Tardiphaga sp. 709: one gene and its partner. The protein of the gene in region 1 interacts with the protein of each later gene in a pairwise test. Links are inferred from orthologs where the notes say so. Each region holds a gene or a part of one and is shown on either strand. Other genes may lie near its edges.

Region 1 (7,407 bases):
GAGAACGTCGGCGGCCTCTATGGCTTTCACATCGACGGCTTCTCGCGTGAGCTGATGAACATGCCGGCGCGCCTCGTGATCCCCGTCCCTGACGGCATCAGCTTCCGCGACGCCGCCTGCGCGCCAATCGCCTTCTCCACCGTGCAGCACATGCTGTTCGACAATGCCAAGCTGCAGCCCGGCGAGACCATTCTTGTCCATGCCGGCGGCTCCGGCATCGGCACCGTCGCCATCATGATGGCGAAGAAGATCGGCTGCACCGTCATCACGACCGTGGGCGACGATTCCAAAATCGAGGGCGTGAAGGCCCTCGGCGCCGACCACGTCATCAACTATCGCAAGGATCGCTTCGAGGGCGAGACGCGCAAGATCACCAAGAAGAAGGGCGTCGATGTCGTGTTCGAACACGTCGGCGCCGATACCTTCAATGGTTCGCTGCTGGTGATGAAGCGCGGCGGCCGTCTCGTCACCTGCGGCTCGACCTCGGGCCCGACCACGACGATCAACCTGATGCAGCTGTTCCAGCAGCAATACCGCATCTTCGGATCGTTCGGCGCCACCATGAAGAACATTGCCGAGAGCCTCGACAAGATGGCCGACGGCATGCTGCCGGTGATCGATACCGAAGTGCCGATCAGCGATGTCGAGACCGCGCTGAAGCGGATGGAAACCCGCCAGGTGTTCGGCAAGATCATCGTTCACTTCTGATGCTCCGCCTGCTGCTTCGCACCAAGGCCCGCATTCGCGATGCCCTGAAGCCTGCAGGCGACGCCGCTGTCGGTGCGCTGACGATCGGCATCCTGCGCACCACGCGCTATTTCGATCCGGTCAAGACCGCCAATCGGTTCGGCAAGATCACCCAGCGCATCGGCCCGCTGTTTCGCGAAGACAAGATCGGCCGCGCCAATCTCACTGCCGCCTTCCCCGAGAAATCACCGGAAGAGATCGACAAGATCCTCGCGGGTGTCTGGGACAATATGGGGCGCATCGGTGCGGAATTCGCCCATCTCGACAAGATCTGGGACTATGACCCGGCCAATCCGACCAAGCCGAGCAATGTCGAATTCTCGGCGCGCACCGGCGAGATTTTCGATCAGTTGCGCGACGACGGCAAGCCGGCACTGATTTTCGCCAGCCATCTCGGCAACTGGGAAATTCCTGCGCTCGCCGCCGTGGCCCACGGCCTTGACGCAGCCGTGCTCTATCGTCGGCCGAACAGCGCCGCCGCAGACCGCGCCATTCATCAGACGCGCGCGATCAACATGGGCAATCTCATCCCGGCCAGCCATGACGCACCGCTCAAGCTCGCGCACGCGCTGAACGAGGGCAAGCACGTCGCCATGCTGGTGGATCAGTGGTTCACCAACGGCGTCCCGGTGGATTTCTTCGGCCGCAAGACCAATGCCAATCCGATGCTGGCGCGGCTGTTGCGCCAGGTCGATTGCCCGATCCACGGTGTTCGTATCATCCGCCTCCCCGATCATCGCTTCCGCATCGAAGTCTCCGAAGAGGTGAAACCGGTGCGCGATGCCAATGGCAAGGTCGACGTTCAAGGCACCATGCAGGCGGTGACGTCCGTGCTGGAAGGCTGGATCCGGGAATATCCCGAGCAGTGGCTGTGGCTGCACCGGCGCTGGCGATAACGCTTAGCGCCCCGTCTTCACTTTCGTCCACAGCCGGTTGATCACGCGCTGCGTCGCCGGATCGCGCGCCGTAATGACGAACAGCTTCTGCAGCATCGCCTCATCCGGATAGATCGTCTTGTCATTGAGGATTTTCGGATCGATCAGCTTCTGGCTGGCGAGATTGCCATTGGCATAACCGAGGAAATCCGAATTCTTCGCGGCGACGTCCGGGCGGTAGAGATAGTTGATGAGCGCATAGGCCTCATTGACGTTCTTCGCATCGGCGGGGATCGCCAGATTATCGAAGAACATCTGCGCGCCCTCCTTCGGCACCGCATAACCGATCTCGACGCCGTTCTTCGCTTCATCCGCCCGCGCACGCGCCTGGATGATGTCGCCGGACCAGCCGACCACCAGACAGATCTCGCCGGTCGCAAGCGCGCTCAGATATTCAGACGAGTGAAACTTGCGAACATTGCCTCTGATCTTGCCGACGAGATCGGCGGCCTTTTCGAGGTCCGGCTGTTTGATCGAGTTCGGATCAAGGCCCAGCGCATTGAGCGCCGCCGGCAGAATGTCGTCGGCGGAATCCAGCATATGGACACCGCAATCCTTGAACTTCGCAAGGTTCTCCGGCTTGAAGATGACGTCCCAGCTATCAATCTCCGCGTCAGGCCCGAGGATTTTCGCGACCTGCTTGACGTTGTAGCCGATGCCCGTCGTGCCCCACATGTAGTTCGCGGCGAATGTATTACCGGGATCGTAGATCGCGAGGCGCTTGGTCACCTCCGGCCACGCGTTGGCAAGGTTCGGCAGCTTCGCCTTGTCGAGCTTCTGGAACACCTTTGCGGTGATCTGGCGCTGCAGGAAATACGCCGTCGGCACCACGACGTCGTAACCGGACTTGCCGGCCAAGAGACGCGTCTCCAGCGTCTCGTTGGCGTCGAAGGTGTCGTAGACAACCTTGATGCCGGTCTCCCTGGTGAACGCCTCCAGCACGCCGGGCGCCATATAGTTCGACCAGTTGTAGAAGTTGACGACGCGCTCTGCCTTCTGGTCTTGCGCCTGCACCGGCAAGGACCACAGCAGCGCCGCTCCGACGACCCACGCGATCCCGTACTTGCCTATGCGCATCAACTTCCCCTAGCGGCGATGAACGGCGTTGTGCAGACGCTCCAGCGCCGTATCGAGCGTCGCGTCGTTCTTGGCGAAACAGAAACGCACCACCGACGTCACCTTGTCCTGCTCATAGAAGGCCGACACAGGAATCGCGGCGACCTTGTAGTCGTAGACAAGCCGCCGGCAGAATTCCTCGTCGGTCTCGTTCAGCCCCAGCGGCGACAGATCGACAGTGAGGAAGTACGTGCCCTGCGACTTGATGACGGGAAAGCCGATGCTCTCCAGACCGGCAGCCAAACGATCGCGGCTGCGCGCGAGATCGGCGCGCATGGTCTTGAAGTACTCGTCGGACTTGCCGAGACCATAGGCCACCGCGACCTGCAGGTTGGGTGCGGTCGTGAAGGTCAGGAACTGATGCACCTTCGCGCAGACACGCAAGAGATGCGGCGGGGCACAAACGAAACCGATCTTCCAGCCTGTCAGCGAGAAGATCTTGCCGGCCGAGCCGACCTTGATAGTGCGGTCGCGCATACCGGGAATGGTGATCAGCGGGATATGGTCGTGGCCGTCAAAGGTCACGTGTTCCCACACTTCGTCACAGATCGCGATCGTATCGAATTCCTGGCAGAACTTCGCCAGCAATTCGAGATCCTCGCGCGGCGACACCACCGCGGCGGGATTAAGCGGGCTGTTGAACAGCACGGCCTTGGTCTTGTGATTGAAGACCGCGCGCAAATCTTCTTCCGTGAGACGCCAATGGGGTGGCTTGAGGCTGACGAGACGCGGAATGCCGCCGGCCTGGCGGATGATCGGCAGATAGGAATCATAGACCGGCTGAAAGCACACGACTTCGTCGCCGGGCTCGACCACCGCAAGGATCGACGAGGTCAATGCCTCGGTACCGCCGGAGGTCACCATCACCTCCGTCATCGGATCGAGCGAGAGCTTGTGCCAATGCTGGTAATGCGTGGCGATCGCCTGACGCAGCTCCGGGATGCCCATCATCGACGGATACTGGTTGTAACCGTTCAGCACAGCATCGGCGGCCGCCTGACGGATATCGTCGGGGCCGGGATGGTCGGGAAAGCCCTGCCCGAGATTGATGGCGTTATGGTCGCGCGCAAGCTGCGACATCGCCTCGAACACCGTGACGGGCAGCTCAGAGAAGATCTTGTTCATCGAGCGATCAGCCAGCCTTGGTCGGCAGGCCCGCAGCCTTCCACCCCAGAATGCCGCCGGCGAGATGCTTGTCATAGGCAAGGCCATCGGCCTGGGCGGCCAGCGAGGCGGTCACCGAGCGCTTGCCGGAGCGGCACGCAAACACGATCTGCTTGCCCGCCGGATCGGGCAGATCGGCGCTATCGAAGCCCGACAGCGGCACCACCACGGCATCCGGATAGGCCTCGACCGCGACCTCGTTGGGTTCGCGTACATCGACCAGCAGATACTTGCCGTCGGCGATCCCCTTGGACACTTCCTCCGGCGTCAAATCGTGAACGGTATGAGCTTCGCCTGCCACCACAACCTCCTGCCGCCCCGGTGTCCGGAGCGAATACGAAGGGGCGGAAACGCCCCTGTTTTCGGGCGCCAACGTCGCCTCTCGCGCCGCGAAAATCAAGCGTCGGAAGAGCTTATTGTCGGGCCTGATCTTGCCCGAAAGCCGCAAGCCCACTTTTCGGGATCAGGCCTAGATAGTCACCTGCGTGCCCACTTCGACCACCCTCCCTGTGGGGATCTGGAAATAGTCGGTCGCGTCATTGGCGGTGCGGCTGAGCGCGATGAACAAATGGTCCTGCCAGCGCGGCATGCCGGAATGCGCCGCAGGCTTCAGCGCCCTGCGCGACAGGAAGAACGACGTCGACATGATGTCGAACTGCCAGCCGGTCTTGCGCGCAATCGCCAGGGATTTCGGCACATTCGGCGATTCCATGAAGCCGAAGCGCAGCGTCACTTTCGAGAAGGTCGCGCTGATCTCTTCCATACGCACGCGTTCGCTCGGATCGATGCGCGGCGTCGGTGCGGTTTCGATGGTGAGAATAACGTTCTTCTCGTGAAGCACTTTGTAGTGTTTCAGACTATGCATCAGCGCCGTCGGCGCACTCTGCGGATCACTGGTGAGAAATACCGCCGTGCCGGCCACGCGCTGTGGCGGACGTTTCTCCAGCATGGCCACGAGATCGGCCAGCGGAAACTCCAGCTTGCGCGACTTCTCGAACAGCAGGCGGCTACCGCGCCGCCACGTATACATCATGAGAATGATCACGCCGCCCATCACCAGCGGCACCCAGCCGCCGTCGAACACCTTCAAGAGATTCGCGGTGAGGAACGTGACGTCGATCACCAGAAACGGCACGATCAGCGCCGCAGCCGCGATCGGCGACCACTTCCAGCCGCGCCAGATCACCACAAAGCCCATCATCGCAGTGACGACCATGGTGCCGGTGACCGAGATGCCATAGGCCGAGGCCAGCGAGCTCGATGACTTGAACAGCACGACAAGCACGATCACTGCAATGAACAGCAGCATATTGACGCGCGGAATGTAGATCTGGCCGGAATGCGACTCCGATGTGTGCCGGATTTCGAAACGCGGCAGCAGGCCAAGCTGGATCGCCTGCTGCGTCAGCGAATAGGCGCCGGTGATCACGGCTTGGCTCGCAATCACAGTGGCAGTCGCCGCGAGGATCACCATGGGGATCAGCGCCCAGTCGGGAAACATCAGATAGAACGGATTTTCCAGCGCGGTGGGATCATGCATCACCAGCGCAGCCTGGCCGAAATAGTTGATGGCCAGCGACGGCAGCACGAGAAACAGCCAGGCCAGCTGGATCGGTTTTTTGCCGAAATGGCCGAGATCGGCATAAAGCGCTTCGGCGCCGGTCACGGCGAGAAACACTGCGCCCAACGTCACGAAGGCGATGATGCCGTGATGGAACATGAAGTAGATCGCATGCACGGGATTGAGTGCCGCCAGCACTTCAGGATGCTTCACAATCTGCGGAATGGCCGCTACCGCGATCACGACGAACCATAGGCACATAATCGGTCCGAAGAACGTCGCGACCTTCGCAGTGCCGCGCGATTGCACGGCGAAAAGCGCCACAAGGATCACGATGGTGAGCGGTACGACATAGGGATCGAAGGCGGTGGTGACGAGCTTGACGCCCTCAATGGCTGACAGGACCGACAGTGCCGGCGTAATCACGGCGTCGCCGTAGAACAGCGCCGCGGCGATAATGCCGAGCATCACCACCACCGGCCCGCTCGATCCGATCGCGCGCTGGGCCAGCGCCATCAGGGCCAGCGGGCCACCCTCGCCGTTATTGTCGGCGCGCAGCAGCAGCACGACATATTTGAGCGTGACCACGATGATCAGTGCCCACAGGATCAGCGAGAGGACGCCCAGGATTGCTTCATTGTCGATGCCGGGCGCCTTGTGGCCCCCGGCCGCGACCAGCGCCTCACGGAGCGCGTAAAGCGGGCTGGTGCCGATGTCACCATAGACGACGCCGATACTGCCCATGACGAGCGAGCCGAAGCTGGCCGTCGAGTGCCCATGGGTAGGGTCCGCCGGGGATGCCGCGGCGGGAGATGCGCTATCGATGGTCATGGAAACGGCCTCGAAGACTTCTGAATCGCAGGTCTCTGAACAGCGGGGCAGCGAGGCCGTTCCCGGCCCCGATGATCACACCCGTTATAGCGCAAATCGGGGAACCGGACATGACAAAAGATGCTTAGATCGTCACCTGAGTACCGACCTCCACCACGCGTCCGGTGGGGATCTGGAAATAGTCGGTGGCGTCGTTCGCCGAACGGCTGAGCGCAATGAACAGATGATCCTGCCACAGCGGCATACCGGATTGCGCCGACGGCTTCAGCGAGCGCCGCGACACGAAGAACGACGTCGCCATGATGTCGAATTGCCAGCCGAGCTTACGCGCGACGACCAGCGCCTTGGGGACGTTTGGCGATTCCATGAAGCCGAAACGCAGCTTCACCATCGAGAACTTGTCGCTGATATTCTCCATACGAACGCGTTCGCCGAGATCGACCTTCGGCGTCTGCGCGGTCTCGATGGTCAGGATCACGTTGTGTTCGTGCAGAACCTTGTTGTGCTTCAGATTATGCAGCAGCGCCGTCGGCACGAATTCGGGATCGCTGGTGAGAAACACCGCGGTGCCCTTCACGATATGCGGGGGGCGCTTTTCCAGACTCTTGATGAGATCGCGCAACGGCACTTCGATACGGCGCGTCTTGGTGATCAGGATCGCCGCGCCGCGGCGCCAGGTCCAGATCATGCCGGCCATCAGCACGCCGAACAGCAACGGCACCCAAGCGCCTTCCAGCAGCTTCAGGAGATTGGCGCTGAGGAAGGCCAGATCAACGAACACCAGCGGCGCTATGATCGCAGCGGCAGTCGCGGCCTTCCAGTTCCACAGCTTCCAGATCACCACGAAGCCCATGATACCATCAGCCACCATGGTGGTGGAGACCGCGATGCCATAGGCCGAGGCCAGACCACTCGACGATTTGAACAGCAGCACCAGCAGCAGCACACCGATCAGCAGCAGACGATTGACCCGAGGCAAATAGATCTGGCCGGCATGGGTCTCGGAGGTGAAGCGCACTTCGAAGCGCGGCAGCAGGCCAAGCTGCACCGCCT
Region 2 (7,462 bases), 2.6 Mb from region 1 along the record:
CGGTGCGGACACTCGCTGCAGGCATGGGCGTGCCATATCTCGCCGGCGTACTGCCGGGCGGCAAGGCGGCGCATGTGGCGAAGCTGGCATCCGCCGGCAAGAAGGTGCTGATGGTTGGCGACGGCCTCAATGACACGCCGGCGCTGATGGCCGCGCATGCGTCGATGGCGCCGGCATCGGCCGCCGATGTCGGGCGCAACGCCGCAGATCTCGTCTTTCTGCGCGAGGATTTGTCGGCCGTGTCTCAGGCCATCGCGGTCTCGCGCGAGGCTGGGCATCTGGTGCGGCAGAATCTCGCGCTGGCAGTCGGCTACAATCTCATTGCGGTGCCGATCGCGATCATGGGCCATGTCACGCCGCTGGTCGCCGCGATTGCGATGTCCGGTTCGTCCATCGTGGTGGTCGCCAATGCGCTGCGGCTGCGTGGCCGCGGCAAGTCCGACAAGTCCCAGGGCACAAGCGCATCAACACCGCGTATGTCAGTCAGAATGGAGCCGGCGGAATGACGGATTATTTCTATCTGATCCCGATCGCCATCGGGCTTGGCCTGTGCGGCCTCGCGGCGTTCCTGTGGTCGTTGAAGTCAGGTCAGTATGACGATCTGCAGGGCGCTGCCGAACGCATCCTGCACCAGGATGATGTGCCGCTGTCGCATTAGCGAAGCAGATGCCGGTTTGCGTCAGGGAAACGAGCCAGAACAAAAAGAAAGAGCCCCGGTTCTGTTCAGAACCGAGGCTCTTTCTTTAGCGGCAGTGTTGCTTATGGCTGGATCGCCGAGGCGTCGCGGCTGGCGAACTGCCGGTTGATCGAGATCGCAAGCAGGGTCACGACGGCGCCCGACAGCAGATACACGCCCGACGAGGACAGGCCGAAGCGGCTCGACATCACCAGCGCCACGAATGGCGCGAAGCCGGCGCCGAACAGCCAGGCAAGGTCGGTGGTGAGCGCCGAACCGGTGTAGCGGAAACGCTTCGAGAAGCTCGATGCGACCGAGCCCGACGACTGACCGAGCGACAGGCCGAGCAGGATGAAGCCGGTCACCATGAAGGCCAGTTCGCCGACGATGCCGCCGTCCAGCATCTGCGGTGCGAAGCCGCTGAATACGGCGATGGCAATCGCCGAACCGGTCAGCAGCGTGCGGCGACCGACCTTGTCGGCGACATAGCCCGACACGATCATGGCGATGATGCCGAACACGGCGCCGATACATTCGACGATCAGGAAGCGGCCGGGTGCTTCGCGGGTGAACAGAAACACCCATGAGAGCGGGAACACCGTGACCATGTGAAACAGTGCGAAGCTCGCCAGCGGTGCGAAGGCGCCGATGACCACGGTGCGGCCCTGCTGGGCAATCGTCTCGGTGATCGAAGACGGCTCGAGTTCGCGGGCTTCGAACAGTTCGGTGTAGCCGGGCGTCACCACCATGCGCAGGCGCGCGAACAGGGCGACGACGTTGATGGCGAAAGCAACGAAGAACGGATAGCGCCAGCCCCAGTCGAGGAAGTCATCAGCGGACAGTGTGTCGACGAAGAAGGCGAACAGCGCGCTCGCCACCAGAAGGCCGATCGGGGCGCCGAGCTGCGGGATCATGGCGTACCAGCCCTTCTTGCCTTCCGGCGCATTCAGCGCCAGCAGCGAAGCAAGACCGTCCCAGGTGCCGCCCCAGGAAATGCCCTGGCCGATACGTGCAGCAGCCAGCAGCCAGGCCGATGCGACGCCGATGGATTCGTGACCGGGCAGGAAGGCGATGGCGACGGTGGCAACGCCGAGCAGAAACAGCGCGATGGTCAGCTTGGCGCCCTTGCCCTGGCTGCGATCGATAGCTGTGAAGATCATTGTGCCGATCGGGCGGGCGATGAACGCCAGCGAAAAGATCGCAAAGGAATAGAGAGTGCCGGTCAGAGGATCGAGATAGGGGAAGACGAGCTTCGGAAACACCAGCACCGAGGCGATCGCATAGACGAAGAAATCGAAGAACTCGGAAGTTCGGCCGATGATCACGCCGATGGCGATCTCGCCCGGGTTGACCTCGCCGTGGCCATCCGCGAGCAGAAGGCGTGCGTCCCGTTCCATCGTCGATGACGTCTGCGCCATTTTCTCTATCCGTCGGTGGTGTGTTGAAAGTAATGCAATCGACGCCCAAAGGGCGACGCGAGGTTGACGATTTGTCGCGAACCGCGTCTTCGGACCATTGGACAAATTGTCCAATGTTGCCCTGCAGCAAATGCGCCTAACCGTGCGCGCGAACGAACATTATCGAATGGGTAACACCTTGAGCCGCCTACGGATACTCCTTTTGCTGCCCTTGGTTGCCTTGCTGGGCGGATGCAATTTCGTCGTGATGAATCCTGCGGGCGACATCGCAGTGCAGCAACGCGATCTCGTGGTCATTTCCACGGTGTTGATGCTGCTGATCATCGTGCCGGTGATGGCCCTGATTGTGTTCTTCGCCTGGAAGTACCGGCAGTCGAATGCTGACGCGAAATACGAGCCGGACTGGGATCACTCGACCCATCTCGAGCTCGTCATCTGGTCGATGCCCCTCCTCATCATCATCTGTCTCGGCGCGGTGACCTGGTCCAGCACGCATCTGTTAGACCCGTATCGTCGGCTCGACCGGATTGCGCCCGGCAATGCTGCGAGCCTTCTTGAGCCGCTGCAGGTCGAAGTCGTCGCGCTCGACTGGAAGTGGCTGTTCTTCTACCCGGAATACGGCATTGCTACGGTCAATGAACTGGCCGCGCCGGTCGATCGTCCGGTGCGCTTCAAGATCACTGCTTCGTCGGTGATGAACTCTTTCTATATCCCCGCGCTCGCCGGCCAGATCTATGCGATGCCCGGCATGGAAACCAAGCTGCACGCGGTCATCAACAAGGCTGGCGTTTATGACGGCTTCTCGGCGAACTATAGCGGCGCTGGCTTCTCCGGCATGCGCTTCAAGTTCCATGGCGTCGATCAGGCCGGCTTCGATGCCTGGATCGCCAAGGCCAAGGCGAGCAATGAGACGCTGAGCCGCGAGGCCTATCTGGATCTCGAAAAGCCCAGCGAGAATGTGCCGGTTCGTCTCTACAAGGAAGTCGCGCCTGACCTCTACAAGGCGATCCTCAACATGTGCGCCCAGCCCGGCAAGATGTGTATGAGCGAGATGATGGCGATGGATGCGAAGGGTGGTCTGGGCCTCGCCAGCGCCCGCAATATCCTGCCGCTGAAGTACAATATCTCGATGCTCGACGGCACAAGCTCGACCAAGAACTACGTCGCCAGCGTCTGTACCCTTGCCGAAGCCGCACGCGAAGCAGCCGATCACCGCTCGACGACGACTCCGCTCGACCCGACGCCGGTCACCGGTGCCGGTCTCGCGCGCCCCGGTGCCGCCCCCGCGCCGTTCAATTTCACGCCTGCGCCGTCGCCTGCCGAGCGGCGCGCTTCTAACACCTGATCGGGTCGATCTAATGTCTGATACAGCCGTAGTGGCAAATACCGGGCTTGCGAAGTTCATCTTCGGCCGCCTGACGCTTGAGTCGTTTCCTTATCATGAGCCGATTCTGGTCGCGACTTTCGCGATGGTCGCACTCGGCGGCATCGTGCTGCTGGCTGCGCTGACCTATTTCAAGCTGTGGGGCTATCTCTGGAAGGAGTGGTTCACCAGCGTGGACCACAAGAAGATCGGCATCATGTATATGGTGCTCGGCATCATCATGTTGCTGCGCGGTTTCGCCGACGCCATCATGATGCGCGCCCAGCAGGCCATGGCCTTCAATGGCTCCGACGGTTTCCTGCCCGCCCATCACTACGATCAAGTGTTCACGGCGCATGGCGTGATCATGATCTTCTTCGTGGCGATGCCACTGGTCACCGGCCTGATGAACTACATCGTGCCGCTGCAGATCGGCGCACGCGACGTGTCGTTCCCGTTCCTGAACAATTTCAGCTTCTGGATGACCACCGGCGGCGCCATCCTCGTCATGATGTCGCTGTTTGTCGGTGAATTCGCCAAGACCGGCTGGCTGGCTTATCCGCCGCTGTCGAATATCGGCTACAGTCCGGATGTCGGCGTCGACTATTACATCTGGGCGCTACAGGTCGCCGGTGTCGGCACGACACTATCGGGCATCAACCTGATCGCGACCATCGTGAAGATGCGCGCGCCCGGCATGACCATGATGAAGATGCCGATCTTCACCTGGACCTCGCTCTGCACCAACGTCCTGATCGTCGCGTCCTTCCCGATCCTGACCGCCGTACTCGCGCTGCTGTCGCTGGATCGTTACGTCGGCACCAACTTCTTCACGAACGATCTCGGCGGCAACCCGATGATGTACGTGAACCTGATCTGGATCTGGGGCCATCCGGAAGTCTACATCCTGATCTTGCCGCTGTTCGGCGTGTTCTCGGAAGTGACCTCGACCTTCTCGGGCAAGAAGCTGTTCGGCTACACTTCGATGGTTTACGCCACGCTGGTCATCACGATCCTGTCCTATCTCGTCTGGTTGCACCACTTCTTCACCATGGGCTCGGGCGCCAGCGTGAATTCCTTCTTCGGCATCACGACCATGATCATCTCGATCCCCACGGGAGCGAAGATATTCAACTGGCTTTTCACGATGTATCGCGGCCGCATCCGGTTCGAACTGCCGATGATGTGGACAATCGCGTTCATGCTGACCTTTGTGATTGGCGGCATGACCGGCGTTCTGCTCGCAGTGCCCCCGGCCGACTTCGTGCTGCATAACAGCCTGTTTCTGATCGCTCACTTCCACAACGTGATCATCGGCGGTGTGGTGTTCGGTATCTTCGCGGCCATCAATTTCTGGTTTCCGAAGGCCTTCGGCTTCAAGCTCGATCAGTTCTGGGGCAAGGTATCTTTCTGGGGCTGGGTCCTCGGCTTCTACTTCGCCTTCATGCCGCTCTATGTGCTTGGTCTGATGGGCGTCACGCGCCGCCTGCGCACCTTCGACGATCCGTCGCTGCAGATCTGGTTCGTCATCGCCGCTTTTGGTGCGGTTCTGATCGCCATTGGCATCGGTGCTTTCCTCGTCCAGATCGCCGTCAGCATCTGGAATCGCGAGAAGCTGCGCGACACCACGGGAGATCCCTGGAACGGGCGTACGCTGGAATGGGCAACCTCGTCGCCGCCGCCGGATTATAACTTCGCTTTCACCCCGGTCATTCACGACAATGACTCGTGGTGGGACATGAAGCGCCGCGGCTATACGCGTCCGCTGGAAGGCTTCAGGCCCATCCACATGCCGAAGAACACCGGTACCGGCGTGATCCTCTCTGTCCTGGCCACCGCGATGGGCTTCGCTCTGATCTGGTACATGTGGTGGCTCGCGGCCTTGAGCTTTATTGCCATCGTAGGCGTCGCGATTTTCCACACCTTCAACTACAACCGTGACTTCCACATCCCGGTGGAGGACGTCATCCGTACCGAAGGCGAGCGTACGAAACTTCTCGCAGTACAGGCCGCGTCATGAACGTAACGACTCAAACGATAAACGGCACCGAAGTCCCTGTCTTCTACGTCGTCGACGAACACGATCATCCGGCCGGCTCCAGCACCATGCTGGGCTTCTGGCTCTACCTGATGAGCGATTGCCTCATCTTCGCGATGCTGTTCGCCACTTTCGGCGTACTCGGTGGCAGCTATGCGGCGGGACCCGGGCCGAAGGATCTGTTCGACCTCAACCTGGTCGCGCTTAACACCGCGATGCTGCTGTTCTCATCGATCACTTACGGCTTCGCGATGCTGGAGATGATGAAGGGCAGAGTGAAGTCGACCCAGATGTGGCTCGGCATCACCGGCCTGTTCGGTCTCGCATTCCTGTGCATCGAACTCTATGAGTTCCATCACATGATCCATGAAGGTGCTGGCCCTTGGCGGAGCGCCTTCCTGTCGTCCTTCTTCACGCTGGTCGGCACCCACGGTCTGCACGTCACCTTCGGCATCATCTGGCTGGTCACGCTGATGGTGCAGGTCGCTCGCTTTGGCCTGATCGAGGCGAACCAACGCCGGCTGATGTGCCTGAGCATGTTCTGGCATTTCCTCGACGTCGTCTGGATCGGCGTCTTCACCTTTGTTTATCTGCTGGGAGTGCTGCGATGAGCGCCGATGCACATGCCGCGCACGGACATGGTCACGATGACCACGGCCACGATGACGGCCGCGACCATGGTTCGTTCAGGTCGTATATGACCGGCTTCGTCCTCTCGGTCATCCTTACCGCCATTCCGTTCTGGCTGGTGATGACGGGTGCGATCGGGAACAAGAACTGGACCATCGCGATCATCGTTGCGTTCGCTGTGGTGCAGATCGTGGTTCACATGATCTACTTCCTGCACATGAACGCGACGTCGGATGCCGGCTGGACCATGATGGCGCTGATCTTCACGATCATCATCGTCGTGATTGCGCTGAGCGGTTCGCTCTGGGTGATGTATCATCTCAACGTCAACATGATGCCGGTTCACGACATGAGGAATATGCCCTGATGGCCATGGTGCGTGCCAACGACGGGATCGTCGTGGGCCGCCCGGCCAGACAGGAGTCGTCTGAATCGAAAGTTGAGTCTGGGCGGTCGCCGCGTCGCGCGACGACGCTCACGGTGCTGGGTCTGCTGGCACTGCTCGGCATCGCGGGATTGACCGCGCTGGGCATCTGGCAGGTCGAACGCCGCGCCTGGAAACGGGATCTGATCGCACGTGTCGATCAGCGCAGCCACGCCGCGCCCGAAGCTGCACCCGGGCCTGCGGCGTGGCCTGCGATCAATCGCAGTGACGATGAATATCGCCGCGTCAGCGTCACCGGGCGGTTCATACCGAGTGCCGATACTCTGGTGCAGGCGGTCTCGGATCTCGGCGCCGGCTTCTGGGTGTTGACCCCGTTGCGCGCCGAAGCCGGCTACACCGTACTGGTGAACCGGGGTTTCGTCAGCCCGGATGAGCGCAAAGCCGGCGCATTCGCGGCGCCCGCGACGCCGGTGTCGGTAACCGGACTGCTGCGCGTCACCGAACAGAAGGGCGGGTTCCTGCGCTCAAATGATCCCGCTGCCCAGCGCTGGTATTCCCGCGATGTCGAGGCTATTGCCGACAGCCAAAAGCTCGGCGCCGTCGCACCCTACTTCATCGATGCCAATGCCGCACTGGACGCACCGGGTCAGCCCCATGGCGGCCTGACTGTGATCGCCTTCCCGAACAACCACGTGGTCTATGCCATCACCTGGTTCGGCCTCGCTTTGATGCTGGCCGGCGCTGCGCTGTTCGTCGCCCGCGACGAGTGGCGGATTCGGAAAAAATCACTACCTCGCGTATGACGTCATGGATGGCGCGCCGGCTCGATTGAGGCCGGCCGATCGAGCTGACGGGGCGCGATGCCGGGTTTGGGAGCAGAGAGCAAGGTGGGCACACCAGACGTCACTGGCGTCAGTGCGGTTGCCGCGTCACCAGTCGACGCGACGGGTGT

What was found. Proteins that work in one complex are often made in the same cells at the same time.
Region 2: the proteins of RSO67_RS28925 (region 1) and cyoB interact in binary tests that used the Escherichia coli proteins (3 or more experiments, as listed by UniProt). The link is inferred for Tardiphaga sp. 709 from one-to-one orthologs.

The regions. Positions count from the first base shown.
Region 1 is NZ_CP135529.1:6,050,085-6,057,491, reverse strand. Bases 1,847-4,742 are described here. They hold RSO67_RS28925 (aminotransferase), read right to left. Parts: upstream 3,924-4,742; coding sequence 2,769-3,923; downstream 1,847-2,768. Other genes in these bases: RSO67_RS28915 (potassium transporter Kup), read right to left, coding at 4,432-4,742; RSO67_RS28920 (rhodanese-like domain-containing protein), read right to left, coding at 3,931-4,263; RSO67_RS28930 (polyamine ABC transporter substrate-binding protein), read right to left, coding at 1,847-2,759. In the rest of the region: RSO67_RS28940 (zinc-binding dehydrogenase), read left to right, coding at 1-708; RSO67_RS28935 (lipid A biosynthesis lauroyl acyltransferase), read left to right, coding at 708-1,643; more of RSO67_RS28930, read right to left, coding at 1,647-1,846; more of RSO67_RS28915, read right to left, coding at 4,743-6,354; RSO67_RS28910 (potassium transporter Kup), read right to left, coding at 6,479-7,407. UniProt on the Escherichia coli protein: Shows aminotransferase activity with methionine and histidine as substrates, and to a lesser extent also with phenylalanine.
Region 2 is NZ_CP135529.1:3,441,580-3,449,041, reverse strand. Bases 3,014-5,964 are described here. They hold cyoB (cytochrome o ubiquinol oxidase subunit I), read left to right. Parts: upstream 3,014-3,452; coding sequence 3,453-5,477; downstream 5,478-5,964. Other genes in these bases: cyoC (cytochrome o ubiquinol oxidase subunit III), read left to right, coding at 5,474-5,964; cyoA (ubiquinol oxidase subunit II), read left to right, coding at 3,014-3,439. In the rest of the region: RSO67_RS16845 (cation-translocating P-type ATPase), read left to right, coding at 1-506; cbb3-type cytochrome oxidase assembly protein CcoS, read left to right, coding at 503-658; RSO67_RS16835 (MFS transporter), read right to left, coding at 760-2,073; more of cyoA, read left to right, coding at 2,273-3,013; more of cyoC, read left to right, coding at 5,965-6,106; cyoD (cytochrome o ubiquinol oxidase subunit IV), read left to right, coding at 6,103-6,492; RSO67_RS16810 (SURF1 family protein), read left to right, coding at 6,492-7,313; RSO67_RS16805 (ATP-binding protein), read left to right, coding at 7,398-7,462. UniProt on the Escherichia coli protein: Cytochrome bo(3) ubiquinol oxidase is the terminal enzyme in the aerobic respiratory chain of E.coli that predominates when cells are grown at high aeration.